DNA from 3 places in the Geobacillus uzenensis genome. Region 3 is predicted to be linked to each of the others. Evidence: riboswitches for the same ligand, from Rfam matches in the RefSeq annotation. Region 3 holds a riboswitch; each other region holds the start of a gene.
What was found. Region 3 has a riboswitch for cobalamin ahead of B9L21_RS04550 (ABC transporter substrate-binding protein). Riboswitches for the same ligand answer to the same signal wherever they lie in the genome.

Region 1: it holds a riboswitch for cobalamin, as region 3 does, so the genes downstream of both, B9L21_RS07415 ((2Fe-2S) ferredoxin domain-containing protein) here and B9L21_RS04550 (ABC transporter substrate-binding protein) in region 3, are expected to answer to the same signal.
Region 2: it holds a riboswitch for cobalamin, as region 3 does, so the genes downstream of both, B9L21_RS11765 (ribonucleoside-diphosphate reductase subunit alpha) here and B9L21_RS04550 (ABC transporter substrate-binding protein) in region 3, are expected to answer to the same signal.

What each region holds. Positions count from the first base shown of each region.
Region 1 covers NZ_NEWL01000006.1:5,625-15,407, forward strand. The annotation lists gene B9L21_RS07395 (DNA topoisomerase III) at 1-1,661, shown strand, start outside; gene B9L21_RS07400 (glycerophosphodiester phosphodiesterase family protein) at 1,931-2,800, opposite strand; tRNA gene B9L21_RS07405 (tRNA-Gln) at 2,991-3,062, shown strand; gene rraA (ribonuclease E activity regulator RraA) at 3,293-3,778, shown strand; cobalamin riboswitch at 3,839-4,031, shown strand; gene B9L21_RS07415 ((2Fe-2S) ferredoxin domain-containing protein) at 4,211-4,615, shown strand; gene B9L21_RS07420 (energy-coupling factor ABC transporter permease) at 4,619-5,359, shown strand; gene B9L21_RS07425 (energy-coupling factor ABC transporter substrate-binding protein) at 5,364-5,657, shown strand; gene B9L21_RS07430 (energy-coupling factor transporter transmembrane component T family protein) at 5,641-6,369, shown strand; gene B9L21_RS07435 (energy-coupling factor ABC transporter ATP-binding protein) at 6,366-7,190, shown strand; gene cobJ (precorrin-3B C(17)-methyltransferase) at 7,180-8,925, shown strand; gene B9L21_RS07445 (sirohydrochlorin chelatase) at 9,079-9,783, shown strand, end outside.
Region 2 covers NZ_NEWL01000006.1:852,292-862,074, reverse strand. The annotation lists gene asnB (asparagine synthase (glutamine-hydrolyzing)) at 1-1,389, shown strand, start outside; cobalamin riboswitch at 1,592-1,787, shown strand; gene B9L21_RS11765 (ribonucleoside-diphosphate reductase subunit alpha) at 1,916-4,198, shown strand; gene B9L21_RS11760 (ribonucleotide-diphosphate reductase subunit beta) at 4,309-5,349, shown strand; gene B9L21_RS11755 (HD domain-containing protein) at 5,809-6,345, opposite strand; gene B9L21_RS11750 (2Fe-2S iron-sulfur cluster-binding protein) at 6,475-6,828, opposite strand; gene B9L21_RS11745 (hypothetical protein) at 6,965-7,429, shown strand; gene B9L21_RS11740 (family 1 encapsulin nanocompartment shell protein) at 7,585-8,439, opposite strand; gene B9L21_RS11735 (IMEF encapsulin system ferritin-like cargo protein) at 8,454-9,047, opposite strand; gene murB (UDP-N-acetylmuramate dehydrogenase) at 9,272-9,783, shown strand, end outside.
Region 3 covers NZ_NEWL01000002.1:590,540-600,322, forward strand. The annotation lists gene B9L21_RS04535 (hypothetical protein) at 1-231, shown strand, start outside; gene B9L21_RS18245 (transposase) at 215-361, shown strand; partial or broken gene B9L21_RS04540 (PTS transporter subunit EIIC) at 609-914, shown strand; partial or broken gene B9L21_RS18250 (IS982 family transposase) at 1,019-1,427, shown strand; gene B9L21_RS04545 (NUDIX hydrolase) at 1,550-2,017, shown strand; cobalamin riboswitch at 2,101-2,300, shown strand; gene B9L21_RS04550 (ABC transporter substrate-binding protein) at 2,441-3,397, shown strand; gene B9L21_RS04555 (FecCD family ABC transporter permease) at 3,384-4,418, shown strand; gene B9L21_RS04560 (adenosylcobinamide amidohydrolase) at 4,415-5,890, shown strand; gene cbiB (adenosylcobinamide-phosphate synthase CbiB) at 5,887-6,858, shown strand; gene cobD (threonine-phosphate decarboxylase CobD) at 6,815-7,885, shown strand; gene B9L21_RS04575 (bifunctional adenosylcobinamide kinase/adenosylcobinamide-phosphate guanylyltransferase) at 7,882-8,439, shown strand; gene B9L21_RS04580 (adenosylcobinamide-GDP ribazoletransferase) at 8,436-9,224, shown strand; gene B9L21_RS04585 (histidine phosphatase family protein) at 9,182-9,783, shown strand, end outside; gene B9L21_RS04590 (bifunctional adenosylcobinamide kinase/adenosylcobinamide-phosphate guanylyltransferase) at 9,766-9,783, shown strand, end outside.

The sequences.
Region 1 (9,783 bases), on a different contig from region 3:
CCCGCGCCTGCGCCGATTGGCTCGTCGGCATGAACGCCTCGCGCGCCTACAGCTTGTTGCTGAAGGAGCGCGGGATGAACGATGTGTTCTCCGTCGGGCGCGTGCAGACGCCGACATTGGCTCTCATTGTCCGGCGCGAGCGGGAAATTGAACAGTTTCGCCCTGAACCGTTTTGGGAAGTCGTCGCTTCGTTTGTCATCGGCGATAAGCGCTATGAAGGAAAATGGACGGATGAAAACGGCCAAACGCGCCTCAAGGACGAAGCAATGGCGAAACAGATCGCGGCTTTTTGCCGCGGGAAGCGGGCGGAAGTCGCCGCCGTCCGTACGGAGCGAAAAACGTTTCAACCGCCGCCCTTGTTCAATTTATCGACGCTGCAGGCGACGGCGAACAAGCTGTACCGCTTTTCGCCGAAAAAAACGCTCGATGTGCTGCAGTCGCTCTATCAAAAAGGCATCGTCTCCTATCCGCGCTCTGATTCGATGCATGTGACTAGGGGAGAGGCGGAAACGTTCCCGGCCATTTTACAAAAGCTGTCGTCGTTTCCGGCGTACGCTTCGTATTTTCCGGTGCCGCATCCCTCCATTTTACACAATAAACGTTATGTAAACGAGAAGAAAGTGACTGACCATTACGCCATCATCCCGACCGAACAAGTCATTGATCCGGAAAAGCTGTCATCCGACGAGCGGAACGTGTATGATTTAGTCGTCCGCCGCTTGATTGCCGCCCACTACCAGGCGGCGATCATCGACTATACGACGGTTGCGACGTTGGTTGATGGACGGGCTCGTTTCATCACGAAAGGAAGACAAGTCATTGAGGAAGGATGGCGCGCGGTTATTCGCCCGCATGAAGAGGAAAAGGAAACGGTGCTTCCATTGCTCCGTCAAGGTGAAGCGGGCAAAGTGGCGGACGTCCAAGTAAAGGAAGGAAAAACGGAGCCGCCGAAACGGTATACGGAAGGGCAGCTCATTACGCTCATGAAAACAGCCGGAAAGTTTTTAGATGACGAAGCGCTTGAAAAAGTGCTCGCCAAAACGGAAGGGCTCGGCACGGAGGCGACAAGGGCGGCGATCATTACGATGCTGAAGGAACGAAAATATATTGAAGTCAAAAATAACCTTGTCTATGCGACCGACAAGGCGAAAGTATTGATCGAGGCGCTCGGCGGCACGATTCTCGCCTCGCCGGAAATGACGGCGAAATGGGAGCAGCGCTTAAGCGAAATTGGCGAAGGAACGGCCTCCTCGGCTGCGTTTATGGAACAGGTGAAAAAGCTGGCGCAAAAAGTGGTCACCGATGCCATCGCCGCTGCGCCAAGCTGGAATTTCAGCGGGCTTGACACCGCTTCGATCCAGCGGACGAAAACGAAAAAAACGGTCGGTGAGCCGCTCGGGCGCTGCCCGCTTTGCGGCGGAACCGTCATCGACAAAGGAACGTTGTACGGCTGTGACCAGTACGCGAAAACAAAATGCTCGTTTACGATCTCCAAACGCATTCTCGGCCAATCGATTTCGGCGGCGAATGTGAAAAAGCTGCTGGCACAAGGAAAAACAAATGTCATCAAAGGATTCAAAAAAGGCGGAAAAACGTTTGACGCTGTCCTTGTGTGGGATGAAAACGACAAGAAGCTGTCTTTTCAGTTTCCAAAACGGTGACGGAAGGCAACAGAGGAAATAGGGACGGGACGCCTGACCCAAGGGTGGACCGATGGCGTCCCGCTTTTTTTGCCGGTTACTCCGTTTGCGGCTCTTGAACCCGTTCCATCAACCGCTCCGGCTCGCTTGGCGCGGCAAAACCGAACCGCATGATCCGGCCTCCTTTTTCATAAATGATACACCGAATCGGATCAGATGGAAACGATTTTGCTTTTAAACAATAATAGTATTATGTAAACAAAAATCCCGGCCGTCTCCCTGAAGGCTAGTCAATGGTCGGGCGGCCGGCGGCAAGCGGCGATGCGAGCTGGGCGGTCGGGATAGTCGGTAAAGATCCCGTCCACGCCCATGGCGCATAGGCGCGCCAGATCGTGCGGTGCATTGACGGTATAGACATGCACGATGAGCCCGCGGCTATGAGCGGCATTCACCCACTCTTTACTGGCGAGCGAAAGCGGCAAGCCGATGCCATCGGCATAGACGGCGACCCGCTCTAGCAGCTCGTCCGGGCTGATACGGGCCGTCTCGCGTTCTCCGATGAGCTGAATGAGCGGAATGCCGCGCGGGGTGAGGGGCCTTAGCGCCTGCAAACTCTCAGGATGAAATGATTGAAATATGATGCGGCCGCGCTGTAAATCATGATGTTTTTGCAGTAGCTGTACGACCGCTTTTTCGATGCCGGGCTGCTTTAATTCAATATACAAAGGGGCGTCGATTCGTTCTGCTTCCAACGTGTGTATGATCTCCTCAAGGGTCGGGATCGGTTCGCCGGCAAAGCGCTTGCTAAACCACGAGCCGGCATCAAGCCGCTTCAGCTCGGCGAGCGAAAAATCGCCAACGTGCCACGGTGAACGGTGAGGGTAGACGGTTTCGGCATTCGTCGTCCGGGCGAGCGTTGTATCATGCATGGCGATGAGCTTTCCGTCTTTCGTCATCCGCACGTCAACCTCAATATAATCAGCGTGCATGCGGCCGGCAAGCCGGTAGGAGGCAAGTGTATGTTCCGGTGCATGCCCGGAAGCGCCGCGATGGGCGATGATGATCGGCTCACGGGCGACAGACGGCTGTGGAGCAGCCGAAGAAGCTAAGCCTAGCGGCAGCCATAACAGGAATCCGACATAGAGCCATATTCGGCGCAACGTCGTTCCCCCTTTCTGTTTGCATCATACCTTATTGGAATGAAGCGATTGTGAAGAGATGATGAAGATGTGGTAAAACGTGCGGAACATGAATCCTTATCGGTATTTTGCCGCCTGTTGCAAAATGATATTCGTTTTGATGCATAAAGGGAGACCTCTTGCTGCATACTGTAAGTGACAACAAAGACGTTGGGCTATAGCCAAGCGGTAAGGCAACGGACTTTGACTCCGTGATGCGCTGGTTCGAATCCAGCTAGCCCAGCTGAATAAGCCGGCTAGGGCGGATCGGCCTTTGGCTGGCAAAAACGGTCTCTGCCACTTCGGCACGGGGCCGTTTTTTCGTCTGAAAGCAGTTCCACGCCGGTAGGACAAAGAGGCGGATGATGCCATTCGCGATGCGAAGTTAACGAATGGTTGCTAAAAAATCGTCACGGCAGCAGGATTTTGACGAATGGTGGCGAATGTAAAACGAACGAAGGGAGAGGAATGATGATGAAAACGGCTGATTTATGCGATCAATTTCTTGACGAGCTGCAAGTGTGCGAACTTGCCTTCCAATCGTACGGCGGAAAGCGGGCGTTTTCTGGACCGATTGCCACTGTTGACGTGTTTGAAGACAACGTGCTTGTCCGCGAAGCGCTCGAGACGGTGCCGCCGGGCACGGTGCTTGTTGTTGACGGAAAAGGGTCGCGCCGCGTCGCGCTATTAGGCGACCGATTGGCGCAAATCGCCTGCGAGAGAGGGCTCGCTGGCGTCATCATTCACGGCTGCATTCGCGATTCCGCAGAAATCAGCGCGATGCCGATTGGCGTGATGGCCATTGGCACTTGCCCGGTGAAAAGCAAAAAAGAGGGAAAAGGCGCCCGCGATGTCGTGCTTGAATTTGGCGGCGTCCGTTGGGAGCCAGGCGCGTATGTGTATGCGGATGCAGATGGCATTGTCATTGCGCGAACGAACTTGTCGGAAAAAAACGGTTGACGATGAAGCCATCGTTGTACTACGATGAAAAAGGATGCTTGTTCCATGACAGCGTATATATTGGCGAAAGGCAAACAAGGTGCCCGGCCTGCTTAGGGCTTGGGTGAAAAGGGAAGTACGGTGAAAAGCCGTCACGGTACCCGCCACTGTGATGGGGAGTTTTGCGGCAACAAGTCACTGAAGGATTCTTCGGGAAGGCGCCGCAAAGCGATGATCCTAAGTCAGGAGACCTGCCTTGTTTGCATCGGACGGATGCCTACGGGAATATAGGCAGACGTGCGGGAGAATGATGGCTGAATGAGGCTTCGTTTGGCTTATTTTTGGCTTCGTACGCATTTTTCTGCACCTCTGCGCTAGAGGTGCTTTTTTATTTTTCTTTGAGCGAAGCTGAAAGGTTTTCATTTCTACCAATCTTGCAAAAGGAGGAATTGGATGGCGACGTGGGATTTGCGGGGAATGAGGCATCATCTGTTGATTTGCAACGGCGGGACGTGCCTGCGCCATGGCGGGGAGGAAGTGACGCTGGCGGTGCGTGAAGAGATCGCCCGCCTTGGATTGGACGATCTCGTTCATACGACAAGAACGCGCTGCAACGGCCGCTGCCAGGACGCGTGCGTGCTGATCGTCTACCCGGATGGCGTCTGGTATCGGCTGATGACACCGGAAAAGGCGCGGGAGGTGGTGCGCATCCATCTTTGCGAAGGGGCGCCGATTCGCGAATGGGCGACGTATGAGTTTGATGAGGAGGCAGGATGCAGATGGACGCCAGCAGGGGAAAGCGAAGCGCCGGTTGGGAAGCGGAAAACGGCCAATGAACAGAAGGAGGTGAATCGATAAACGATGCGAACAAGACGTTGGCTTGCCATCGCGGCGTTATTGGCGGGTTATTTCTTCGTGACGAATGAACAAGAAGCGTACGCGATGCACATTATGGAAGGGTTTTTGCCAGCGAAATGGGCGCTGTTTTGGTGGGGATTGTTTCTTCCTTTTTTCTTGGTTGGTTTACGTCGTCTTGTCCGCACGCTGAAAGAGCATCCGGAGCAAAAGCTGCTCATGGCATTGGCCGGGGCGTTTACGTTCGTGCTGTCGGCGCTGAAAATTCCGTCCGTCACCGGCAGTAGCTCCCACCCGACCGGCATCGGCTTCGGGGCGGCGTTGTTTGGGCCATGGGTGATGGTTGTTATCGGCACGATGGTTCTTCTGTTCCAAGCTTTGCTGCTTGCTCATGGTGGATTGACGACATTGGGGGCAAACGCTTTGTCGATGGCGGTCGTTGGGCCATTGGTTGCGTTTACTGTGTATCAGCTGCATCGCCGCCGTTTCGTATCGCAGCGGATGGCGCTGTTTTTGGCCGCTTGTTTGTCCGATTTGGCCACGTATGTGACCACATCCGTCCAGCTGGCTTTGGCATTTCCGGCCCCAGAGGGCGGCGTGCTCGCTTCGTTTTTGAAATTTGCCGGTATTTTTGCCATCACTCAAGTGCCGCTGGCGGTGACAGAAGGCATTTTGACGGTGATGGTCTGGAACTGGCTTGCTTCATACCAAGCCTCTCCGCTATTCCAACGAGAAAAGGGGGCGTGATTCGATGAAAAAAAACCGGTGGCTGTTCGCTTTCGTCTTGGTGTTGATCCTCCTTCCGCTTTGGTGGGCGCGCGGCTCGGAATTTGGCGGCACCGACGACCAGGCGGAACGGGCGATTCAAACGCTCGCTCCGCATTATCGGCCGTGGTTTGAATCGATTTTCACCCCGCCGGGCGGCGAAGTGGAAACGCTGCTGTTCTCGCTGCAAGCCGCTCTTGGCGCCGGCGTCATCGGCTACGTGATCGGCCTGTATAAAGGGCGATCGGAACGGAAGAACGGGCATGATTCGCGAGTTTGATCGGTTCGCCTACGACAATCGGCTGCGAACGTGGCGAGCGGAATGGAAGTTCGCGATGGCGGTGATCTTGTTGGTGCTTGGGATGATGAGCAGCTGGCGCGAACAGTTGCTCATGATGGCGGGGATGACGTATTGGATCATTGGCCGGGCCGGTGTCCCGTTTTCACTGTATGGAAAAGCAATGGCCGCCGCTTCGGTTTTTTTAGGAGTCAGCTTATTGACAATGATCGTTTCTATTTCTTTTCCTCTTCGGTTATCCATTGCCTATAGCCAGCTGCGGCCAGCCGCTGAACTGGCCGTTCGCTCTTTGTCGGCGTGGTCTTGTTTGTTTTTCCTTCTGATCACTACGCCGGCGCCGGAATGGTTTGCCGTCCTGCGGCGTTGCCGTCTTCCGGCGGCAGTCATCGAGCTTTGTTTTCTGATGTACCGCTTCATCTTTTTGCTTGAGCACGCAGCGGTTGAGCTGTGGCTGGCGTTGCGCGCCCGCAATGGAGGAACACATTGGCGGCATGGGGGGATGCTTATGTACCAATTGTGGCTGAAGGCCGGGCAATCGTACGAAGCGCTCGGGCGTGCGCTTGCCGCTCGCGGGGGAATCGATTCGTTTGTCTATCGGCATCAGCCGTTGGAAACAAAACCACACACCATTGACATGACAGCCGGCGCCGCGTTGATCGTGCTGCTGCTCGGGTTGATTTGGTGGAAAGGGTGAAAGAGTTGCTGCTGCGGATGGAACAAGTGTGCTATGCCTATGATTCCTCGCGTGATGTGCTCAACGGGGTTGATTGGGAAATTCCAGCAGGAAAAAAATACGCGCTCATCGGCGCAAACGGCTGCGGCAAAACGACGCTGTTTCTTCATCTGAACGGATTGCTGCGGGCGCAGTCAGGCGCGCTGTATTGGAAAGGGAGCAACATGTATGAACGCGGGGCCGATTGGCGGCGCTGGCGGCGCGAAGTCAGCCTCGTTTTTCAAAATCCGGAACATCAGCTGATTGCGCCGCTCGTGCGCGATGAATTGGCGATTAGCCTCGCTCACGCTGGGGTCAATGAAGAACAGATGAGAACCGCTTTGTCGACGCTTGTTGATGAATACGGGCTCGGTGATTGGCTCGATCGCCCCACCCACCAGCTTAGCCTCGGACAGAAAAAATGGCTGACGCTTTGTTCGGCGATGGTGACAAAGCCGGACTTGCTTGTGTTGGATGAACCGACAGCGTATTTGGACCAGCATCAAACGAAACAGTTTTTGCGGCAAATCAATGTCATTCATCAAAGGGGAACGACCGTGCTCATTGCCACGCATGATATGGATTTCGTCTGGCAATGGGCCGATTGGGTCGCCGTCATGCACGAAGGCCGGATTGTCAAGCAAGGAGCACCGGAAGACGTTTTTGCTGATCGCCGTCAGCTGCTCGCTGTCCGTTTGGACGTGCCGCTGTTTGTTCGATTCTGGAAGGAGTGGGGACCGAAGGAAGTCTCGATGCCGCGGCCATGGCCAGAAGAAAAAGGAGGGGAAACGCATGGGGGGTAAGTTGTTGATTGTCGGCTTCGGCCCGGGAAGCGTCGATCATATGACGAAGCGGGCCCGCGAAGCCATTGAAGAAAGCGACGTCATCATTGGCTACAAAACATACATTGAGCTTGTGCGCGATTTGATCGCCGGAAAGGAAATCATCAGCACCGGCATGACCGAAGAAGTAAGCCGCGCCCAAGCGGCGGTGAAATGGGCCGAGCGCGGCAAGACGGTCGCCGTCATTTCCAGCGGCGACGCCGGGCTGTACGGCATGGCCGGGCTCGTCTACGAAGTGCTGATTGAAAAAGGCTGGACGAAAGACGATCCGATTGAAGTGGAAGTCATTCCGGGCATTTCCGCCATCCATTCATGCGCGGCGCTGCTCGGGGCGCCGGTGATGCATGACGCGTGCACAATCAGCTTGAGCGACCATTTGACGCCGTGGGCGCTGATCGAAAAACGGCTCGAAGCGGCGGCGGCCGCTGATTTTGTGATCGCGTTGTACAACCCGAAAAGCGGGCGGCGCACGCGGCAAATTGTGGAAGCGCAACGCATCCTGCTCCGCCACCGGGCGCCCGAGACGCCGGTCGGGCTTGTGAAAAGCGCATACCGCGAACGCCAGCAGATCGTGCTCACCGATTTGGCCCATATGCTTGATCATGAAATCGGCATGTTGACGACGGTCATTATTGGCAATTCGACGACGTTTGTGCATGACGGATTGATGATTACGCCGCGCGGCTATCAACGCAAATACCATTTAACCGCGGCCGTCCAGCCGCTGAAACCGCACGAGCGGCTGCGCAAAGAAGCGGAGCCGTGGGCGTTAGAATCGATGAGTCCGCAGGCAACCGGTGATGTTGAAGGGAAGCGGACAGCTGTTTCGAACAATCGGGCTTCCTTGGCGTTAGCCGGCATCCCGCCATTTCCAGATGAAACGCAGCAAACGGCGGCTAGGCCGGCGAGTATGGCCGGTTCAACCGCCGTCGCCGGGCAGACAGCGGTCGAGCGGCCGGTGGTTCATATAGCGCGACAGCAAGCGAAAGAAGCCGCCGAAGATGCGCTTGCGGCGCTTGAAAGCCGTAAACGGCGAAAAGCGGAAACCGTCCTGTTTGAAGCGGCAGTGAGCCCGGGGGTGGCCAACAAACAGTTCACGGCGGAACAGTTGCTTGTTCTAGCGGAGACAGTCGGCCCCGATGGAAAAATGACGTACACGCCAGATCATTACATAAAAATCGAACGGATGACTGATGACCCGGATGGACTTGTGGCTAAACTGACCGCCGCTGGGTTGACGGTTACGCCGGTCGGCGAGGTCCTGACCGTGAAAGCGTGCGATTTTTGTGACGGGGAGAAAAAAGACGCCATTCCGTACGCGGAGGAATTGGCGCGGCGATTCGGCGGGATGGCGCTGCCGAAAGAGCTGAAACTTGGCATCAACGGCTGCGGCATGGCGTGCTACGGAGCGGTGCGTGAAGATATCGGTCTTGTGTACCGAAAAGGAAAATTTGATTTGTTTTTGGGCGGAAAAACGGTCGGCCGCAACGCCCATCCCGGCCAGCTTGTCGCCGAAGGCTTGCCGCCGGAAGAGATCGTCGCCATCATGACTGAGGTGATCGAGCAATACAAAGAACATGCCTACCCGAACGAACGGTTTCATAAGTTTTTCAGTCGGGTGAAACAAGTGGGCCGGTTTCGCCATGAAGAAGCGAAGGCCGCTGCTATGGTGGAAACGGCGGCTTGCGGCGACTAGCGGCAAACGCACTGCTGCGGATGGCGCAGGGAACCGGCGATGAAGCATGTGCCTGCGGGCCAACTCCCGTTGCTCACCGCAAGATGGATGCGATGCGCCAAAAGCGCGAAAGCCAACGCAATGGGGCAAAAAAGAAGATAAGGAGAGGAAATCATGAAGGCGATTTTGTTTGTCGGACACGGCAGCCGTGATCCGGAAGGAAACGAGCAAGTGCAGCAGTTTGTCGCCGGACTGCGGCCGCGCATTGATGACGCATTTCATATTGAAACAAGTTTTTTAGAGTTTGGGCGTCCATCGATCAGCGAAGGCATCCGTCTTTGTGCAGAAGCCGGGGCGAAGGAAGTGATCGTCCTCCCGCTCATTTTATTGCCGGCCGGGCATTCAAAGCTTCATATTCCGGCGGAAATCGATGAGGCCAAGCAGCGCTATCCGCATCTGACGTTCCGGTACGGACGGCCGATTGGGATTCATGAGCAGACGTTGGCGATTTTGCATGAACGGTTGCAGGAAATCGGCGAGCAGCCGGAAGCCCCCGGCCGCGAGACGGCGGTCATTTTGCTTGGGCGCGGCGGGAGCGATCCAGATGCGAACAGCGACTTGTATAAAATCGCCCGCCTGTTTTGGGAACAAACCGGCTATGCGTTCGTTGAGCCGGCGTTCATGGGTGTGACGACACCGTCGCTCGATGACGCCGTCCGCCGCTGTATCGCGCTTGGGGCGCGGCGCATTGTTGTGCTGCCGTATTTTCTATTCACCGGCGTGCTCATCAAACGGCTTGAACGGCAAGTCGAGCAGTACCGCGCCGACCATGCCGGCGTTTCATTCGCCTTGGCCGGCTACTTCGGATTTCATCCACAG
Region 2 (9,783 bases), on a different contig from region 3:
GAATCGCTGAACGGCGACTCCCTGCAGCATTATTTAACATTCCAATATGTCCCTGAGCCGCTGACGATGTCGGCCGGCATTTACAAGCTGGAGCCGGGGCATTATCTCAAGAAAAAAGTCGGAAAACCGCTCACCATTCATCGTTATTGGAAGGCATCCTTCGAGCCCATTCGCCAATCGGAAGAGGAGCTTGTAAAGAAAATCCGCGATGCGCTGTTTGATTCGGTCAACGTCCATATGCGCAGCGATGTGCCGGTCGGTGCGTTTTTGTCGGGAGGCATTGATTCATCGTTCATCGTCGCCATCGCGAAACAATTCCATCCGCACCTGAAGACATTTTCCGTCGGGTTTGAGCGGGAAGGGTTCAGTGAAATCGATGTCGCAAAAGAAACCGCAGAGAAGCTTGGGGTAGACAACATTAGCTATGTCATCTCACCGCAGGAGTATATGGAAGAGCTGCCGAAAATTATGTGGCATATGGACGATCCGCTTGCCGATCCTGCGGCTGTGCCGCTGTATTTTGTCGCTCGTGAGGCGAGAAAGCATGTCACGGTTGTGCTTTCCGGCGAGGGGGCGGACGAGCTGTTTGGCGGCTACAACATTTACCGCGAACCAGAGTCGTTGCGGCTGTTTGCGCGCATGCCAAACATCGTAAAAGCGGTGTTGCGGGTGATCGCGAAGATGCTTCCGGACGGGATGAAAGGAAAAAGCTTTTTGGAGCGCGGCACGACGCCGCTTGAAGAGCGGTATGTCGGCAATGCCAAAATCTATAGCGAAAAGGAAAAAGCGGCGCTGCTCAAAACGTACCGAGGAGGGTGCGAATATACGGCGGTGACGGCTCCGTTTTACCGCGAAACGCTTCATGACCCGCCCGTCAACCGGATGCAGTATATTGATCTTCATACATGGCTAAGGGGCGATATTTTAGTCAAAGCGGACAAAATGACGATGGCCCATTCGCTTGAGCTGCGCGTTCCCTTTTTAGACAAAAAGGTATTTGAGGTTGCTAGGCAAATCGCCCCTGATATGAAGATAGCCAACGGTACGACGAAATATATTTTGCGCAAAGCGGCCGAGGGCATCGTGCCGGATCATGTGTTAAACCGGAAAAAATTAGGGTTCCCCGTGCCGATTCGCCACTGGCTGAAAAACGAAATGTATGACTGGGCGAGACAGCTCATCCACGAAAGCGAAACTGATCATCTGTTCCATAAGGACGTGCTCTATCGGCTGCTGGATGAACATGCCCGCCACAAGGCGGACCACAGCCGCAAGCTGTGGACGGTCTTGGCGTTTATGGTTTGGCATCAAGTCTATGTGGAAAAGAAGTACGATTTTGCTCCATCCGTACAAAACGAGAAGCGGCCAGCGTCTGTTTTGGAGGTGTAGCAGGGAAACGACAGGGCGTTCTAAGGGCGACACCTAGAACGCCTTTTTCGATGGTGCGGACAGTTTCCTTGCCTTTGGCGAAGCGAAAGAGAAAATTTGCTTTCTCCCGCTCTTGCAATTTTCCCGGTTTTGGTATATGCTTGTTCCATCAGGATGCTAAACTACTATATATTGGTTTTGAGGTCTTTTTTTACAACTACATATTGTTCTGCTAAGCAACGGTGTCCATCAGGACTTAATAGGGAATCCGGTGTGAATCCGGAACTGCCCCCGCAACTGTATGTGCGGACGAAATGGGATGGCCACTGGCGGCAAGAGCCATTCAGCGCGCCGCTGGGAAGGACCCAAAGTAGGACGATGCACGAGTCAGGAGACCTGCCTTGCTTGGAACGTTTCATGTTCTTCGGGGTGTGAGAAGATGAAACGATAGGGGAAAAGAACAAGGGGTTCGTCTGCCTTTTTCCGTCTGTCGTTTCATCCGCTCGCCTGCCCGAGCGGATTTTTTTATGGAGGAGAGGGGAAACGAATGACCGCATTGACGAAAATGATCATCATCGATGACCAAGGGAAGCCGGTTTCTTTTTCACGTGAAGAGTTTGCGTCGCTGATTGGGCAAGCCGCCGCTGGATTCGGCCGTCTGTCGCTTGATGAATACGTCGAGCGTGTTTGGCAGCTTCTCAGTCGAAAGGAGTCCGTCACGGTAGAACAGCTGCACCAAACGGCTATTTTGGAAGGACTTTCTTACATTGATGAAGATGAGCCGGACTGGACGTTTGTGTGCGCCCGGCTGTATTTGCGGCAATTGTACCGTGAAGCGGCGCGGCAGCGCGGGTACGATGAACGCGAGCGGTATGGCGATTTCTACTCGCTGCTTGTTGCGCTGACGGAACAAGGGGTGTACAGCCCGCTATTGCTTGAGCGTTATACGAAAGAAGAGATCGAGACGGCTGGCTCATTTCTTGATCCAGGCAAAGACTTGTTGTTTACGTATATCGGGCTGCGCACGCTCGCTGATCGGTATTTGGCCCGCGATTATGAGCGGCGGTTGTATGAATTGCCGCAGGAGCGGTTTTTGGTCATTGCCATGACGCTTATGGCGAATGAACCGCCAAAGCGGCGGCTTGAGCTCGTGAAGGAAGCGTATTGGGCGTTAAGCAACTTATACATGACCGTGGCGACGCCGACGCTTGCCAATGCCGGGAAGTCATACGGCCAGCTGTCGAGCTGCTTTGTTGATACGGTCGATGACAGCTTGCAGGGGATTTACGACAGCAACACCGACATCGCCAATTTATCGAAATCGGGCGGCGGCATCGGCGTCTATTTAGGCAAAATCCGGTCGCGCGGCAGCGACATCAAAGGATTCAAAGGGGTCTCCTCCGGCGTCATCCCGTGGATGAAGCAGCTGAACAATACAGCGGTGAGCGTCGATCAGTTAGGACAGCGAAAGGGAGCCATTTCCGTCTATTTGGATGTGTGGCATAAAGACATTTTTGCGTTTCTCGATGCGCGGCTCAACAACGGCGACGAACGGCTGCGGACGCATGATTTGTTCACCGGCGTTTGCATCCCTGATTTGTTCATGGAGCAAGTCGAACAGCGCGGCGACTGGTACTTGTTTGATCCGCATGAAGTGCGGAAGGTGATGGGATTTAGCTTGGAAGACTTTTATGATGAGGAAAAAGGGAGCGGCAGCTTTCGGGAAAAATATTGGCAATGTGTCAACGAACCAAGACTGTCGAAAGAAAAAGTGCCGGCGATCGAAGTGATGAAAAGCATCATGCGCAGCCAGCTCGAGTCGGGGACGCCGTTTATGTTTTACCGCGATGAAGTGAACCGGCAAAATCCGAATCGCCATCTCGGGATGATCTACTGCAGCAACCTTTGCACGGAAATCGCGCAAAACCAAAGCCCGACGGTGACGAAGCGGCAATATGTAAAAGACGGGATGATCATCATTGAGAAAATCCCAGGCGATTTTGTCGTCTGCAATTTATCGTCGATCAACTTGGCGCGGGCGGTGACCGATGGGGTTTTGGCGCGGCTCATCCCGATTCAAATGCGGATGCTCGATAATGTCATTGATTTAAACAATATTCCGGTGCTGCAGGCCGGCCTGACGAACGAAAAATACCGCGCTGTCGGGCTTGGAACCTTTGGCTGGCATCATCTTTTGGCGTTAAAAGGCATTCGCTGGGAGTCGGACGAAGCGGTCCGCTATGCCGACGAGCTGTATGAAACGATCGCGTATTTGGCGATTCAAGCGAGCATGGAGCTCGCCAAAGAGAAAGGGAGCTACCCGGCGTTTCCGGGGTCGGACTGGCAGACGGGCGCTTATTTTGAGCGGCGCGGCTACGAAAGCCACGGTGAACTCGATTGGGATCGGCTGAAGCAAGATGTGGCCCGCTACGGGATGCGCAACGGCTATATCATGGCCATCGCCCCGAACACATCGACGTCGATCATCGCCGGCAGCACGGCGAGCATTGATCCCATTTTCTTAAAAGTATACGCCGAGGAAAAGAAAGATTATAAGATTCCCGTTACGGTGCCGGATTTAAACGAACAGACGACATGGTATTACAAATCGGCGTACCATATCGACCAACGTTGGAGCATCAAGCAAAACGCCGCCCGCCAGCGCCATATCGACCAAGCCATCTCCTTTAACTTCTACGTCATGAACACGATTAAGGCAAAAGAGCTGCTCGATTTGCATTTGACGGCGTGGAAGTCGGGGCTGAAAACGACGTATTACGTGCGTTCGACATCGGGGACGATCGACGAGTGCGATTCTTGCGCGAGCTGACCATGGGGCGCAACAAACGCCTTTGGTCGGGCTTTCCCTTCCTTGTGCGGGAGGGGCGTCCGAGGTTGGCCGCGCACATGATACTAGAAAACGAAAGGAAGGAATGGACGATGACGATCGGCTTAGTCAAACGACCGATTATGGATCCGGAGGCGCCGAACCGTTCGACGGGCATCATCAACGGCCGCTGCTCGAATGTGTTGAACTGGGACGATATTGCCTACCCATGGGCGTATGCGAAATATAAGCGAATGCTCGCCAACTTTTGGACGCCATTTGAAATCAATATGGCCCAAGATGTGAAGCAGTTTCCGCAGCTGACCGCCCGCGAACAGGAGGCGTTTTTGAAAATCATCGGTCTTTTAGCGCTGCTTGACAGCATCCAAACCGATTACGCCGGACGTGTCGCTGATTACATTACGGACCCGAGCATCAATGCGCTCATGATCATGCTCGCCCAGCAGGAAGTCATTCACAACCATTCCTATTCGTACGTGCTCTCGAGCCTTGTGCCGAAAGCGAAGCAAGATGAAGTATTCGACTTTTGGCGGAACGAACCGACGCTGCGCAAGCGGAACGATTTTGTGACGAACGGCTACAAGGCGTTTGCGGAAGAGCCGAATGTGGAAAACTTGTTGCGCTCCATCGTTTTTGACGTCATTTTAGAAGGACTGTTTTTCTACTCAGGGTTTGCGTTCTTCTACAACCTTGCGCGCCAGCAAAAAATGGTGGCGACGAGCACGATGATCAATTACATCAACCGCGACGAGCACATTCATGTTGATTTGTTTGCGAAAATTTTCAAAGAAGTGTTGAACGAATACCCGGAGTATCGGACGCCGGAGCTTTCCGATTTTGTCCGTGAAACGTTTACGAAAGCGGCTGAGCTGGAAATCGAATGGGCCGGGGAAATCATCGGGAATGACATCGATGGCATCGACTTGGCTGATTTGGAAGCGTACATTAAGTTTTACGCCAACGTCCGCGCTCATCAGCTCGGATTTGACCGCCCGTTTGACGGCTACCGGACGAACCCGCTCCGCTGGATTAAAGCGTATGAAGAAGTTGACCTTGGCAAATCAGACTTCTTCGAGCAAAAACCACGCCAGTATACGAAAGTGCAAGTGGACAACGGATTTGATGAGTTATAAATGAGAGAAGCCACGTTTGACAACGGTCAGCGTGGCTTTTTTGTCAGGCAAGGCCGTTCGCCTTTTGCTTGACTTGCCGTTTTTTGACCTACATTTCGCACCCTGAATAAAAATTCAAAGTAAGCCTGATTTTAACGAATAAAAATTAGTTATTTTACAATATTTGGAAAAACATTTATTTTTATGTGAATATTGAGGTTGTTTTTTGTATATTATGCAAAGATTGCGAAATATGAGTTTTGAACGAACAGCAGCGGGCGTTTTAGCAGGACAGATGATGCCAAGCAGTCTTGAAATGTGAGCGAACGATGTATCATTCAATGGGGATGGGACTTGGTGTTGCTGGCGCGCGAGCAGCCCACCTGATTCAAGGGTGAGCTGCTTCCGTTCAGAGCAGACATGGTTTGTGGCGATATCTCGTTTCCTGTTTACGGGAAATGACGACATTAAAGCAACTGTTCAAATGATATCTCCGAGCCACTTTTGGGCGTGCTGACGGCTGACGAGTTCGTCGAGCTGGCGGATTTTTTTCCACGCTAAGTCGTCGCTGATCGTTCGATAATGGTGGCGGCCGCCGGGCTCCTCGTCGGCTTCGTCGGCCCATTTGACGATGGCTTGGAGCGGCGTTCGTTTCCATTCTCCTTCTGGAAGGTAGGAATCGGTATGAAGCAAAATCGCCAGGGCAATTTCCTTAGCGTTTTGCGGATGTTCGCCAAGGCGGATCAGCAGCTTATGGGCGCGCTCGGCCCCTTTGATGGCATGGATGTCGTTTTGCCGGTATTGTTCGTAGTCCCAACGGCCGTTTTTGTACCATGTGTAATGGCCGATATCATGAAGCAGTGCCGCTTTTGTCGCCAAGTCGACGTTCACTCCGTGGCGGAGGGCAAGGTGGTAGGCATGGTACGCCGCGGTGATGGCGTGGGCGAGGCCGGATCGTTTTAAATATTTTTGCGCAATCGGATGGGCAAAGACGTCGGTTAAGGTGACCGTTCTCATAGGCATCCCCTCCGTTTTTTGTATTTCTCACCATCATACCATGGCGTAAAGAGTCAGGCAATGAGAGAAAGTAGGTGGGAGCGGTTGCATGGGAAAAAATAAGCCGATCGTGCTAAAATAGCGCTCGGCTTATTGGATTTGTGCTTGGCAGGCAAGCCGTTTGGCTGGTTGATCCGTTTTTTCGCGCTCGCGCCGCGTTTTCGGAGCGAGAAGGTGAGCGCCGGCGAGAACGGTGACCATGCAACGGCCACACGTTCCTTTTTTGCATTTGTGATCGAGCAGAACACCTTGTCCTAGGGCGGCGTCAAGAAGCGAAACGCCGGGGGCTGGCTGCACGGTGAACGTTTTCCCTTTTTGTTCGATTTGAATGACAGACGGCCGCACGGCGGACGGCCCATCGGGCTTAGGCGGCGCGGCAGAAATGGAGCGCTCCGATGGCCGGACGGCAGGCTTCAGTGAGCCGACCGTGAATGTTTTACCCATTTTTTTACACATCTCCTTTAAATTACATGGTTAGTTTGAAAATGAATCTCATTTACATCCGAATGAATGATTGGTATCATAATAGTAAAAGGAATTGCGAAAACGCCATCTTGGCTAGGGACAAGGGGGAGACACCATGGGCATTCCGATGAACGGACTGCGCGATATGAAAGCGATTTTGGCCAACGAGCGAAAAGTCGGCGGCGCGGTGGAAGCGGCGCTTCTCCGCCTCCGTTCCGGCGAAGAATATCGAAACGTCTGCATCGTTCATATCGATCAACTAGGCGCCCAATACTATTCGGTCGGTTTTGTGACCGAACAAGGGGAACGGCTCATCGTCAACGTTCATGACATCAGCGTCATCTCTGCGCCTGAACATAAAAAAATTCGTGAGCTGAACAACGCCGCTTATAAACGGGAAGCCATCAACAACAAGCGGCGCTATTTAAAACGGCTGTTCGATATTTATCAAGGCAGCTATACCGTCCATTTTTGGCAGGAAGCGAAAATGATTATCGATGACATCGGTGTTGAGGCGCTCAGCCCCGAATTGTCGCTGCTCGTTTCGAACGTTCAAGACCAAGCAGCCCGCACGGCTTGATGGCCAACTAGCAAGACGCCCAGCGGTTTGTAAATCCGCTGGGCGTTTCGATTGTTGCAAGCAGCGGATGTGGCTATTGAATCGCCTTCGGACGCTTTGGCCCATGTCTAGCCAGCCTCCCGCTAATGTGTCCCCTCTTTCCCTGAAAAGAGAAATTACGAGGCCCCGGCTGGATCTTCAAGCGTACAGATGGCGCTCGGCCGTTTGATGCGCGGCACAACCGATTCGTAGACACGGAACAAGTAGTTCATGTTTTCCGTATCTAAAAACGCGGTTTGCACATCGACGGCAACAGCGAGGTCGATGTTTTGCCGCCCTGTGTCAATGACGACCCCGCGTTTGCCTTTAATGACCGGAGTTTGGTAAATGCCGGCGGTCATCAGCTCGCGGATGTGCTCAATTTCAAGCACGTGCGTTCCTTCATGGACGCGGTGGATCAACGCATACAATTCCGGCGACAAGACGAGCGCGTATGGGCCGGTATGGCCGAGCTGAAGCAGCTTGTTGCGTGCTTCGACGACGTCAGTAAAGGCGTTGCCCGATTTCATCCAATCGCTGCGAATGTGGGCGATTTTTCCTTTGACGTTCATAATGCCCGGCACATCAAATTCAGTTGAACCATTGAAAATCAAATCGTCCTCGAGCAGCGCGCACTGCTGGGCGGCGTTGGCGGCGGCGGAAAAGTCGATCGGGCTGCCGAGCTGTTTCGCCTGTTCAATGTCACGCCAGTACAAAATAAAGTCTTTATACAAAAGCGGGATCGTTAAATGCACGCGGCGCGCCGGCTCGGAAAGGCTCAGCTCTTTGCCGTGGAAGCTCATGTCCCCCTGTTCCGGGTTCATATAAATATCGTTGGCGACCGACTGGACGCCTTCGCCAAGCGGACCGTACAAATCGATAAACCTACGTCCGACGAGCTGGCGGCGCGCCGTTTCAATGACCATTTCGTCAAGCTCGCTCCATTGGCTGCTCGTGAGCGGGGCTTCCGGGTATAGTTTTGTTTTGTCCATAGCTCTCTCCTTCCTTATCTGTTTTTTAAGCTGCCAACCGTCAGCTGACGCCGTGTCCCTTCTTGTGGACGGATGGGGGGCGACGCGGCGGGCGGGGCGGCGTATTGCGCTAGCTTCAAATGCTCTTTTTGATTTTCTTTTTCATCCGTCGGTGTTGCGGCGGCGAAGGAAACCGGCACGTCCAGCGCGCGATTGAGCGTTTCGAGAGCGGCTTTCATCCGCTGGTAGTCCGCAGCGGTCATGTCGCGCAGTGCCGTAATGGGTGGTTCATGTTCCGTCCCTTTATAGTGGAAGAGGGACAAATCGAGATGCTCCAAAAAGTTGTGCAAGCCGAATTTTTCAAGGCTGATATCTTGCAACAGGCGCAAAAAGTCGCCGTTTTCCCGCGATAAGAATGCTTCGTCCGCCAATGCCTCCTCCAACTTTGGAAGCAAGGCGGTCAAACGGTCAAACCGGTGTTCCTCTTCTTCGTAAATATGATGCCAATACAGCCGTTCATGGTCGTCCGCGGCCTTTTCAATCGTCGGCTCTAAAATCGCTTGAAACTGGCTGAGCGCCTCTTTCGACCGGCCGAGAATGGCGCTGACTTCCGCTAACGTGTCGTACAATGGACTCCCTCCTACACTATGATTGATTGTTATCATCTTTTCCATATTGAAAGAGGCATAAACATCTCGTCTTCCTTCGAACGTCACCTTTTCTCCTGGTCCGGAATAAAACAGAATAAGGAACATTGCCCACTTGATATGCGACGCGATTCCAGCGATAATGGAAACGATGTGGAATGAATGCCGCCAAGCGGCACGGAAGAAGTAAAGAAGGTGACAGAACGATGGAACATGCGGAACAGATTTATCAAAGACTCGTAGAGATTTGTGGAGAAAGAAATGTCCTTCGCGATGAGCCGATGAAAAACCATACATTGGTGCGGATCGGCGGCAAGGCCGATTTTCTCGTCTGGCCGGAGACGTACGAGCAGGTCATTGAGGTGTTGCGGCTGAAAGAAGAGTACGGCCTGCCGTTTACGCTTCTTGGCAACGGTTCGAACGTCATCATCCGCGATGGCGGGCTGCGCGGCATTGTCATGCAGCTGAAGCATTTGAACCGCATTTGGCGTGAAGGAAACAACGTGATCGCACAAAGCGGGGCGGATATTAAAGCGGTGTCGCGGTTCGCGCTCGAACAACACCTCACCGGGTTGGAGTTCGCCTGCGGCATTCCGGGATCGGTCGGCGGGGCGATTATGATGAACGCCGGAGCGTACGGCGGGGAAGTGAAAGATGTGCTTGACCATGTCAAGGTGGCGACGCTCGCCGGCGAGTTGAAAACATTGACAAACGAGGA
Region 3 (9,783 bases):
GCCAAGAACATGTACAACGTCGGATTGTACAATGTCAGACAATACTATTTTGAACACAAGGAATTTCTTAATTATGAGAAAAACGATCATCTTGCAAAAACTAACGAAAACTATAAGCTGTTAAACAGCAACATGGCACAGCAAATTTTAAAAAAGGTCAATGAAGCCTTTAAATCTTTCTTTGGTTTGATCAGTCTTGCCAAACAAGGAAAATATGACTACACGCAATAATAAAGTGAATGATTATATCAACAAGACTTGCCGTTACATCATTAACTACTGTATTGAAAATCAAATTGGCAAACTTGTCATTGGCTATGCGGAAACATTACAACGCAATATTAATCTAGAAGGCCGGTGAATTAATGGGGCATAGACTTCCCACATGTCGAATTTTGGAGGCCATTCTCCCCGCCGTTTGGCGCCAAAGGATGGGAAGACGAGCAGGACTTCCTGCTCCCAATTCCGGTTGTAAAGCTGTAGACCTGAGTGTCTTATGCTCTAGCGGCGAAGTGGACACGCCTCAAAGAATAAGGATTGCTTGAAGCAGTCAAACTTCTTTGGAAGCCCCCACTTCAAATTTTCGCTAGAAAATTAAATGGGGGTAGTTCACGGCCGGCTTCTTCCCGATCATGATGTTTGGCCTGCCCGCGGCAGCGCTGGCGATGATCGCGGCGGCGAAAAAAGAGCGTCGCAAAGCGGTCGCCGGCGCGCTCCTTGGCGTGGCGTTGACGTCGTTTTTAACCGGGATTACGGAGCCAATTGAGTTTCTATTCATGTTTTTATCGCCATTGCTCTACGTTGTCCATGCCGTGTTGACCGGCTTGTCGCTCGCAGTGGCGACAATGCTTGACATCCACCACGGGTTTACGTTCTCGGCCGGGGCGATTGACTTTTTCTTAAACTACGGCATTACCCGTGGTGCTAGATAAAATCAGACGAGCATAAAAATAGTCCTTGTATGAAAATCTCCTTTTAAAATGAAAGTGCTCACCTAACATTAGAAAGGAGAAATCCCATACAAGAGCGTCTTCATTTTACAACGGATCAAGCGGAAATTCAAAAGCAATATACGGCGATCTTGTTCTTGGTATCAGCGCAACTGTCTGGCGGCTCTAAATGTATTGTAGCGCTGAAATCGTCATTTGTTAAAGCAAGGAAATGGGTCATAATCGCCATTCATATTCTTGGAAAGTTGTTTTGTTTTACTTCGGAACGAGCAGGGTATCAGTATGTCATTGGAAACTTATTCACTAGGGAGATGTTCCCTGAACGCTCTCGATATAACTGTTGTTGTCGGTTGCTCCGTTTTTCCGTTAAATAGAGTTTTTCTAATAGATCCGTCACCAACTAGCGAGGCACGGACAACATCATGCCTATGCTGTTGTGGAGATCTTGTCCCTCTTGCGCTGTGTCATCACGTGAGGCGTTAATGTTCAACTAGCACCACGGATTTTCCTTATTTTTTTCAAGATGGCAGTATAGATGGGGCAGCTGCTTTTTTTCTGCAGGAGAGGGCTAGGATCATTCCGCGATGTAGGAGGAGAGCTTGATGGATAAACACCAACAAGCCATTATCACCGTTTCAGCCTATATTACGAATGACACGGGAGAGGTTTTACTTGTTAAAAGCTATGACCGCTCCGATACGTGGGAAATGCCGGGCGGACAAGTTGAACCAGGCGAGCCGCTCGATCGGGCCGTTCATCGCGAGGTGTATGAAGAGACTGGCGTTGACATCCGTCTCATCGGGGTCAGCGGCGTGTATTACAATGAAACTAAAAATATCATAAACATTGTATTTAAAGCGACATATGTGAAAGGAAACGTTTCTCCCCAGCCTGAGGAAATTCAAAAGGCGAAGTTTGTGTTGATCGATGAGTCGAATATTGATGAATATGTGACATGGCCGCATTTGAAATCGCGGGTGCTCGATGCGATGAAAAGGGAATGCTCTGTTCCGTATGAAACATGGGTTATGAATCCATCTCGATTGTCTGCAAGAGTGGGAAGGTGACGACTTCCCTCCAACCTGCTGTAAATTCATAGTTGTCAAATGCTAAACGCTGCATTATTATAAAAATGTCCATATCCGACAAATTCATCAACTCGCAGCAAGGTGCCGAAACGGCTTAATAGGGAATCCGGTGGGAATCCGGAGCTGTCCCCGCAACTGTCAATGCGGACGAAATGAAATCGCCACTGTACGGACAGATGGCTTGCGCTGTTTTCCGTACGGGAAGGCTTCAGAGTAGGATGAAGCATGAGCCAGTAGACCTGCCTTGCTTGCCGCAGTTTCCGAATCTTCGGGGGGTGAGACGCGGAAACAGTCGTACAGGGCATTGTTGTGCCCATTGGCGGTCTGTTTCGCGCTCATTCCCAGATTTAGGCGGAATGGGCGTTTTTTATTGTACATACATCACTGAAGGGGGAATGACGGATGAAACGTTGGACATGGCCGGCGGTGGTGGCGGTGTTCTTCCTTTTGGCCGCCGTGCTCGTCGGCTGCGGCGGGGCGAATGGCAGCACCGAGCCTGCGAAAAAAGAAGAACCGAAAACGGAACAAACGGCGTTTCCGGTGACGGTGAAAGACGGGCTTGGGGAAGAGGTGACGATCAAAGCAGAACCGCAAAAAATCGTCTCGCTCATTCCAAGCAATACGGAAATCGCCTACGCGTTGGGACTTGGCGAGAAAATCGTCGGCGTCAGCGATTTTGACAATTATCCAGAGGATGTGAAAACGAAAACGAAAATCGGCGGCATGGAATTTAACGTCGAGAAAATTATTTCTCTGAAGCCGGATCTTGTTCTCGCTCACGCATCAAGCGCCCATAACTCGAAGGACGGCCTGCAGCAATTGAAAGACGCCGGCATCACCGTGCTCGTTGTCCATAACGCCGCGTCGTTTAACGATGTGTATGCGTCGATTGAACTCATCGGCAAGGCGACCGGAACGGCGGACAAAGCGGAGCAAGTCATCAATGACATGAAGGCGAAACTGGCGGAGGTGAAGGAAAAAGCCAAACAAATTCCGGCTGACAAGCAGGCGAATGTCTGGATTGAAGTGTCGCCGCCGCCGCAACTGTATACGACCGGCAAAGGAACGTTTATGGACGAGATGCTAAAGGTAATTTCTGCTAAAAATGTTGCCGGCAGCTTAGAAGGCTGGCCGATGGTGACCGAGGAACAAGCGGTCGCATACAAGCCGGATGTCATCATCACGACATACGGCGGGGCGAAACAAGTGCTTGAGCGCGCCGCTTGGAAGGACGTGCTGGCCGTGAAAAACAAGCGGGTGTATGATGTCAACACCGACCTAGTGAGCCGGCCGGGTCCGCGTCTTGTCGAAGGGGTCGAGGAACTTGCCAAAGCCATTTACCCGGATGTGTTTAAGTAAAACGTGGATATATATCGTGGCCGCTGCTGCGGCTGTCTTTTCACTGCTCGTGGGGATATCGACCGGGTCGCTGTCGATTCCCTTTTCTTCTATTATCGGCATTCTCGCCGCCGAATGGTTCGGGATGCCGCTTCCAGCCGGCATTCCGGCGGATTGGGTGCCGATTGTGATGGCGATTCGCCTGCCGCGCGTGGTGCTTGCCTTTTTGGTCGGGGCTTCCTTGGCGCTGGCCGGAGCGGCGTTTCAAGGATTGTTGAAAAACGCGCTCGCCGACCCGTATACGCTCGGCGTCTCGTCCGGCGCGTCCGTCGGGGCGGTGCTCGTTATTTTTCTCGGCTGGCAATGGCCGCTGCTCGGCACGTTTACGCTGCCGATCGTGAGCGTTTTATGCGGCATGGCGACACTTGCCGCTGTCTTGACGTTCACCCGCATGGTTGAACGACGAATGTCGGTCGAGACGATCATTTTAGCCGGCATTATTTTCGGCGCCTTTTTCAGCGCCTTCATTTCGCTCATGATCGCCTTGACGGGCGAGGAGCTGCGGCAAATCATCTCCTGGCTGATGGGGAGCGTGGCGATGCGCGGATGGAAGTATAGCGGGCTATTGTTGCCGTTTTTTCTCGTTGGTGCGGCAACGCTTATCGCCAACGGCCGCGAACTGAACGCGTTCGCGTTCGGCGAGGCGGCGGCGCTTCACGTCGGCGTCGATGTGACACGCCGCAAAATCATCATTTTAACGGCGGCCGCGCTGCTCACCGGCGCGGCAGTGTCGGTGTCGGGAACGATCGGCTTTGTCGGGCTTGTCGTTCCACACATGGTCCGGCTTGTGTGCGGGCCGAACTATCGGGTGCTTTTGCCGCTGTCGCTCTTGTACGGCGGAGCGTTTCTTGTGCTTGCCGATGTGGCGGCACGGACGATCATTGAGCCGCGCGAGCTGCCGATCGGCGTCATTACATCGCTCATCGGCGCCCCGCTGTTTGCCGCCCTATTTTTCCGAAAAACGAAACGAAAGATGGGATGACCATGCTCGACGTGCGTGCCGTATCGCATCGGTACGGACAGAAACAAGTGCTTGACGGCGTGACGTTTTCCGTTGAAAAAGGGGAGCTGTTCGGCATTTTGGGGCCGAACGGGAGCGGGAAGACGACACTGCTCAAATTGATCAGCAAAGAGCTTCCGCTTGCAAGCGGCGAGATTGCCATAAGCGGTCGGCCGCTTTCCGAGCTGTCGGCCAAGCAATGGGCGCGGTTGGCCGCCGTTTTGCCGCAAACGGCGGAAACGGCGCACGGCTATATGGTGAGAGAAACGGTGGCGCTCGGCCGCTACGCCCATCAGCATGGCTTGTTTCCGACGTGGACGGCAGAGGATGAAACCGCCGTTCAAGAGGCGCTTGCCGCTGTCGGTTTGGCCGGCAAAATCGATGTGCCGCTCGAGCGGTTAAGCGGCGGCGAGCGGCAGCGGGCTTATTTGGCTCGGGCGCTTGCCCAAGAGCCGCAGCTGCTCTTGTTGGATGAGCCGACCAACCATATGGATATAAGCGGGCAAGTTCGTCTTCTTGACCAGCTCGCCCAAGCCGCGCGCGCACGCGGCTTGACGGTGGTCGCTGTCTTTCACGACATGAGCGTTGCCAGCCTGTATTGCGATCGAGTGCTCGTTTTAAAAGAAGGAAAAACAGCCGCGCTCGGCGCGCCGGCGGACGTCATGACGCCGGAGCTGCTGAATGACGTGTTTGCCGCCCCGGTCGTGCGCCAAGCACACCCGGCGGCAGCGAAGCCGATGTTTTCGTTTGTGCCGCAACATCAACGCGAGAAAGCGCCGTCCATCGGCGGGATGCGCCCGTCTTTTCTCGATGACGCTGTCGTTCTCGCCGCTCGCACCCCCCTGCGCGTGTTATCCTCAGCGCTTGTCGGTGGCGGGTTTCAATGGGCGACCCATTTCGTCAACCGCCATGTCGGCTTGGACTACGATTGCCGCGATGCGGAAGGAGACATGCGGCGTTATTTGGAACAGCACGGATTTCCCGTTGCCCGGACGATCGGCATGATGACCGCCGTCGATGTGCGCGATGCCGTCTGGCGTCAGAAAGATGGGGAAGCGTTTTCGGTTGCGGTCATGGTGACGGCCGGCGTCGGCAATGCGGTTGACGCCGCCCGGGCGTGGCAGCATCAGCCGATTGTGGCGAAGCCGGGGACGATCAATATGGTCGTCGTCATCGACGGGACGCTGACTGAGGCGGCGTTCGTTCAGGCGGTGATGACAGCGACGGAGGCGAAGACGAAAGCGCTGGCCGACCGCTCGGTGTACGACCCGGAAACGGGAACGGCCGCCACCGGAACGTCGACTGATTCGCTCGCAGTGGCGGCGACGCAAACCGGACGGACGTTCGCTTATGCCGGGACGGCGACCGAGCTTGGCCGCGCGCTCGGCCGGCTTGTGTATGAGGCGACGGCCGAGGCGCTCGACCGCTATGAGTGGCGGAGGGGAAAACGATGACCCATCTGGCGGCGTTGACGTTGGCATTGTTTCTTGATGCGCTGTTTGGCGACCCGCGCTGGCTGCCGCATCCGGTGCGCGGGATGGGAGCGCTCATCGCCTATTTTGATCGGCGTTGGAATCAAGGAGGCGGCCGCCGGGCTAAAGGAGTGGCGGCCGTGGCCGCCGTGCTGGCTGTCGTCTATGGATTGTCTGCGCTCATCGTTCATATCGGCTACGCCTTATCAGTATACATTGGCGCAGCGGTCGAAGCAGTGCTGATTTTTACAGCCATTGCGACAAAAAGCCTTGCTGAGGCGGCTGAGGATGTGCGCCGGCCGCTTGAAGCGGGCGATCTTCCGGAGGCGCGCCGCGCGCTGTCGATGATCGTTGGCCGCGATACCGAACGGCTCGATGAAGCCGGCATCACCCGCGCCTGCGTGGAGACGGTGGCGGAAAACACGAGCGACGGCATTACCGCCCCGCTCTTTTACGCAGCCATTGGCGGCGCCCCGCTCGCCTTATTGTATCGGGCGGTGAACACGTGCGATTCGATGATCGGCTACAAAAACGAGAAGTATCGCGAATTTGGCTGGGCGGCCGCCCGGCTCGACGATGTGCTGAACTATATTCCGGCGCGGCTGACGGCACTCGTAATGGTTTTTGCCTACGGCGGCCGCCGCCTCCGCCGCTCTTTGGCCGTGTTATTTCGCGACGCCCGGCGCCATCCGAGCCCCAACAGCGGCTGGCTTGAGGCTGCGATGGCTGGATTGCTCGGTGTTCAGCTGGGCGGGACAAACACATACGGCGGCATCGTCTCCGAGCGGCCGACGCTCGGAGACCCGGACGTCTCGCTTCGCTCTGTTCATATTCGCCGAGCGGTCGGCATCATGGCCGGGACGGTGCTCGCTTTTACGCTGCTGCTATGGATCGGGGGGATGATCATTGCATTGGCCGGCGCATGGGGCGAATCCACACGCGCTTTATAAGCGGTGCGGACTTACGCCTCCAGCTGAGTACATTGATTTCAGCGTCAATACGAACCCGTACCGGCTGCCGCCTTCCGCCTGGCCGAACAGCAAAGAGTGGATCCGCTGGGCTAGTGAGTATCCTGACTTAGAAGCGGAAGCGCTCGTGGCGCTGATCGCCAGGCAGGAAGGGATTGAGCGTGGGCAAGTGCTCATGACGAATGGAGCGGCTGAGGCGATTTATTTGTTGGCGGCCTTGTTTGCCGGCCGGCGGGTCGGCGTGTTGGAGCCGACGTTTTCTGAGTATCGGCGCGCCTGCCTCGCCTACGGTTGCGAGGTAGCGGCGTTTATGGCCGCGGAAGAACGCGGCTTCTCCTATGATATGGAAGAGGCGGCAGCGTGGGCGGCGGGGCGGGACATCGTGTTTTTATGCCATCCGAACAATCCGACCGGGACGGCGGTGCCGGAGCATGCACTTCGGTCGTTTATTGATGCGGCCGGCCAAGCCGGTACGTATATCGTTGTCGATGAAGCGTTTTATCCGTTTTGGTGCGGCGGGTTTACCGCCGTGCGCTGGCTGGACCGCCACCCGCGTCTCATTGTGCTCCGATCATTGACGAAAATCCATCATTTAGCAGGGGTGCGCCTCGGCTATGTCGTTGCCAATGAGGAGATCGTTGCCGCGTTAAAAACGCGGCAACCGCCATGGAGCGCAAGCCAAGTCGCCCAGCAGCTGGCAATCCGCTTTTTGCAAATGGAGCCGTTTGTAGAGTGGACAAAAGAGCGGCTGGCTGCCGAGCGGGAGCGGGTGTTTCGTATGCTTCCTGCCGGACGGTATGACGTCTCGCCGTCGGTCGTCAACTTTTACTTGCTTCGTCCGCGGTCAGGGCGGACGGAGGCGCTGCTCTTCCATTTATTAAAGAAAGGGATTGTACCCCGGCATACGATGAATTTCCCAGGGCTTGACGGCCGCTACGTGCGGCTGGCGGTCAAAACACAGACCGAAAACGACCGGCTTCTCGAAGCCTTGATGGGGTGGGATGGATGATCGTGTTTGTGAGCGGTGCGGTGCGCAGCGGCAAAAGCGAAGCGGCGGAAGCGTGCGCTAGGTGTCTCGCCCACGGCGGCCGGCTCCATTATCTCGCTACTGCACGGGCGGCGGATGCAGAAATGGCGGCGCGCATCCGCCGCCATCAAGAGCGGCGCACTGCCAGCGGAACGCATTGGACGGTGTGGGAAGCGCCGGCACGCCTCGGCCGACTTGCCCGGTCGCTTCATCCTTCCGACGTTGCGCTCATCGATTGCTTAACCGTGTGGCTGGCGAACGAGCTGTTTAGCGGCGACAGCTGGCGAACGGAGGAGACGTCATTCGCCATCGCCCGCCGGCTGCTCGATGACGTGCGGCGCTTAGCGGATGCCTGCCGAGCCGTTGTCATCGTTTCAAACGAGCTGTTTTCCGGCGGCGTACCGGCTGATCCTGGCACGTTTCACTATATGAAAACGCTCGGGTGGCTTCATCAACAGCTGGTCGCGGAAGCGGCAGCCGCCGCAGTCGTTGAATGCGGCCTCGTTCGGGTGAGAAAAGGGCGGTGGCCGCAATGAAGCAGATGTGGAACGGTTGGCTGTTGGCGCTGCAGCTGTTTACCGTCATTCCGATTCGGCGCTCTATTGAATGGAATGCCCTTCATGTCCGTTGGCTTGTGCGCTTCATGCCGCTTGCGGGGGCGGCGATCGGGGCGCTGGCTGCGGGAGCATATGCTTTATGTTTTCTATTTTCGTTCGGCTCGCCGGCTTTTCTGGCGCTTCTCATTCTTTGGCTTGGCATTTGGATGGCCGGCGGGCTGCACGCCGACGGTTGGATGGATGTGAGCGACGCCTTTTTCTCGTATCGCGACGCCAAACGGCGGCAGGAGATTATGTCCGATTCGCGCGTCGGCGCCTTTGCCGTCTTGTCGCTCGTCTGTTTATTGTCGTTTCGTTGGCTGTTTTTGTATGAGGCGATTGCGGCGGGGATTCCGCCGATGTTGTTTGTTGCCGTGCCGCTGTTGTCGCGGACAGGGGCCGCCTGGTTGCTTTGCGTCGGCAAGCTGGTGAAACCGACAGGAATGGCGGCATCGGTGCGCGAATATAGTTCATGGCGCGATGCCGTCTGGTCGCTTGTGCTCGCATTCTTCTCCCTTTCGCTTCTTTCGTCGATCGGGGGCGTCCCCGTATGGATCAGTGCTGCGCTCGTTATGGCAATGGCGCTTTTGGCGCTAGCGACCAGGCCATGGGCGGAAAAACAGTTCGGCGGCGTCACCGGTGATGTGCTCGGAGCGCTCATTGAAGGAGGGGAGACGCTGTTATGGGGCGTCGTTTGGCTATTACACTCATCCGTCATGGGATGACAGAGTTGAACCGCCAACGGGCGTATATCGGCTGGACGGATGCGCCGCTGGCTGCCGCTGAGCGCGTTCGGCTCCGCCACCTAAAGCCAAAGCTGCCTATGGCGGTTGACCGGGTTGTTTCAAGCGATCTTTGCCGCTGCCAGGAGACGGCGGTTTTGTTGTTCGGCGGCCGCCCGGCGGACTGGTGGACAAGCGGGTGGCGCGAGCTGTCGTTTGGCGTTTGGGAAGGAAAAACGTTTGCCGAATTGGCTGAAGAACCGGCGTACCGCCAATGGCTTGAGGCGCCGTTTTCCATAGCGCCGCCCGGCGGGGAAAGCTATGCCGGTTTTCAGGCGCGCATCACACAGGCGCTCGCGGAGACGATCGCTTTGGCTGAGCGAAGCGGCGCCCGCCATATCGCCGTCATCACCCACGGCGGCCCAATTCGCTTCATGCTCGAGCAATATGCGCCGGTTTCGCGTCCGTTTTGGGAATGGGATGTGCCGTTTGCCGGCGGGTATACGCTCGATTCCACGCTCGAGCGCTGGAAAGGGGGAGAGCGATGCATTTCGTTGTCGGC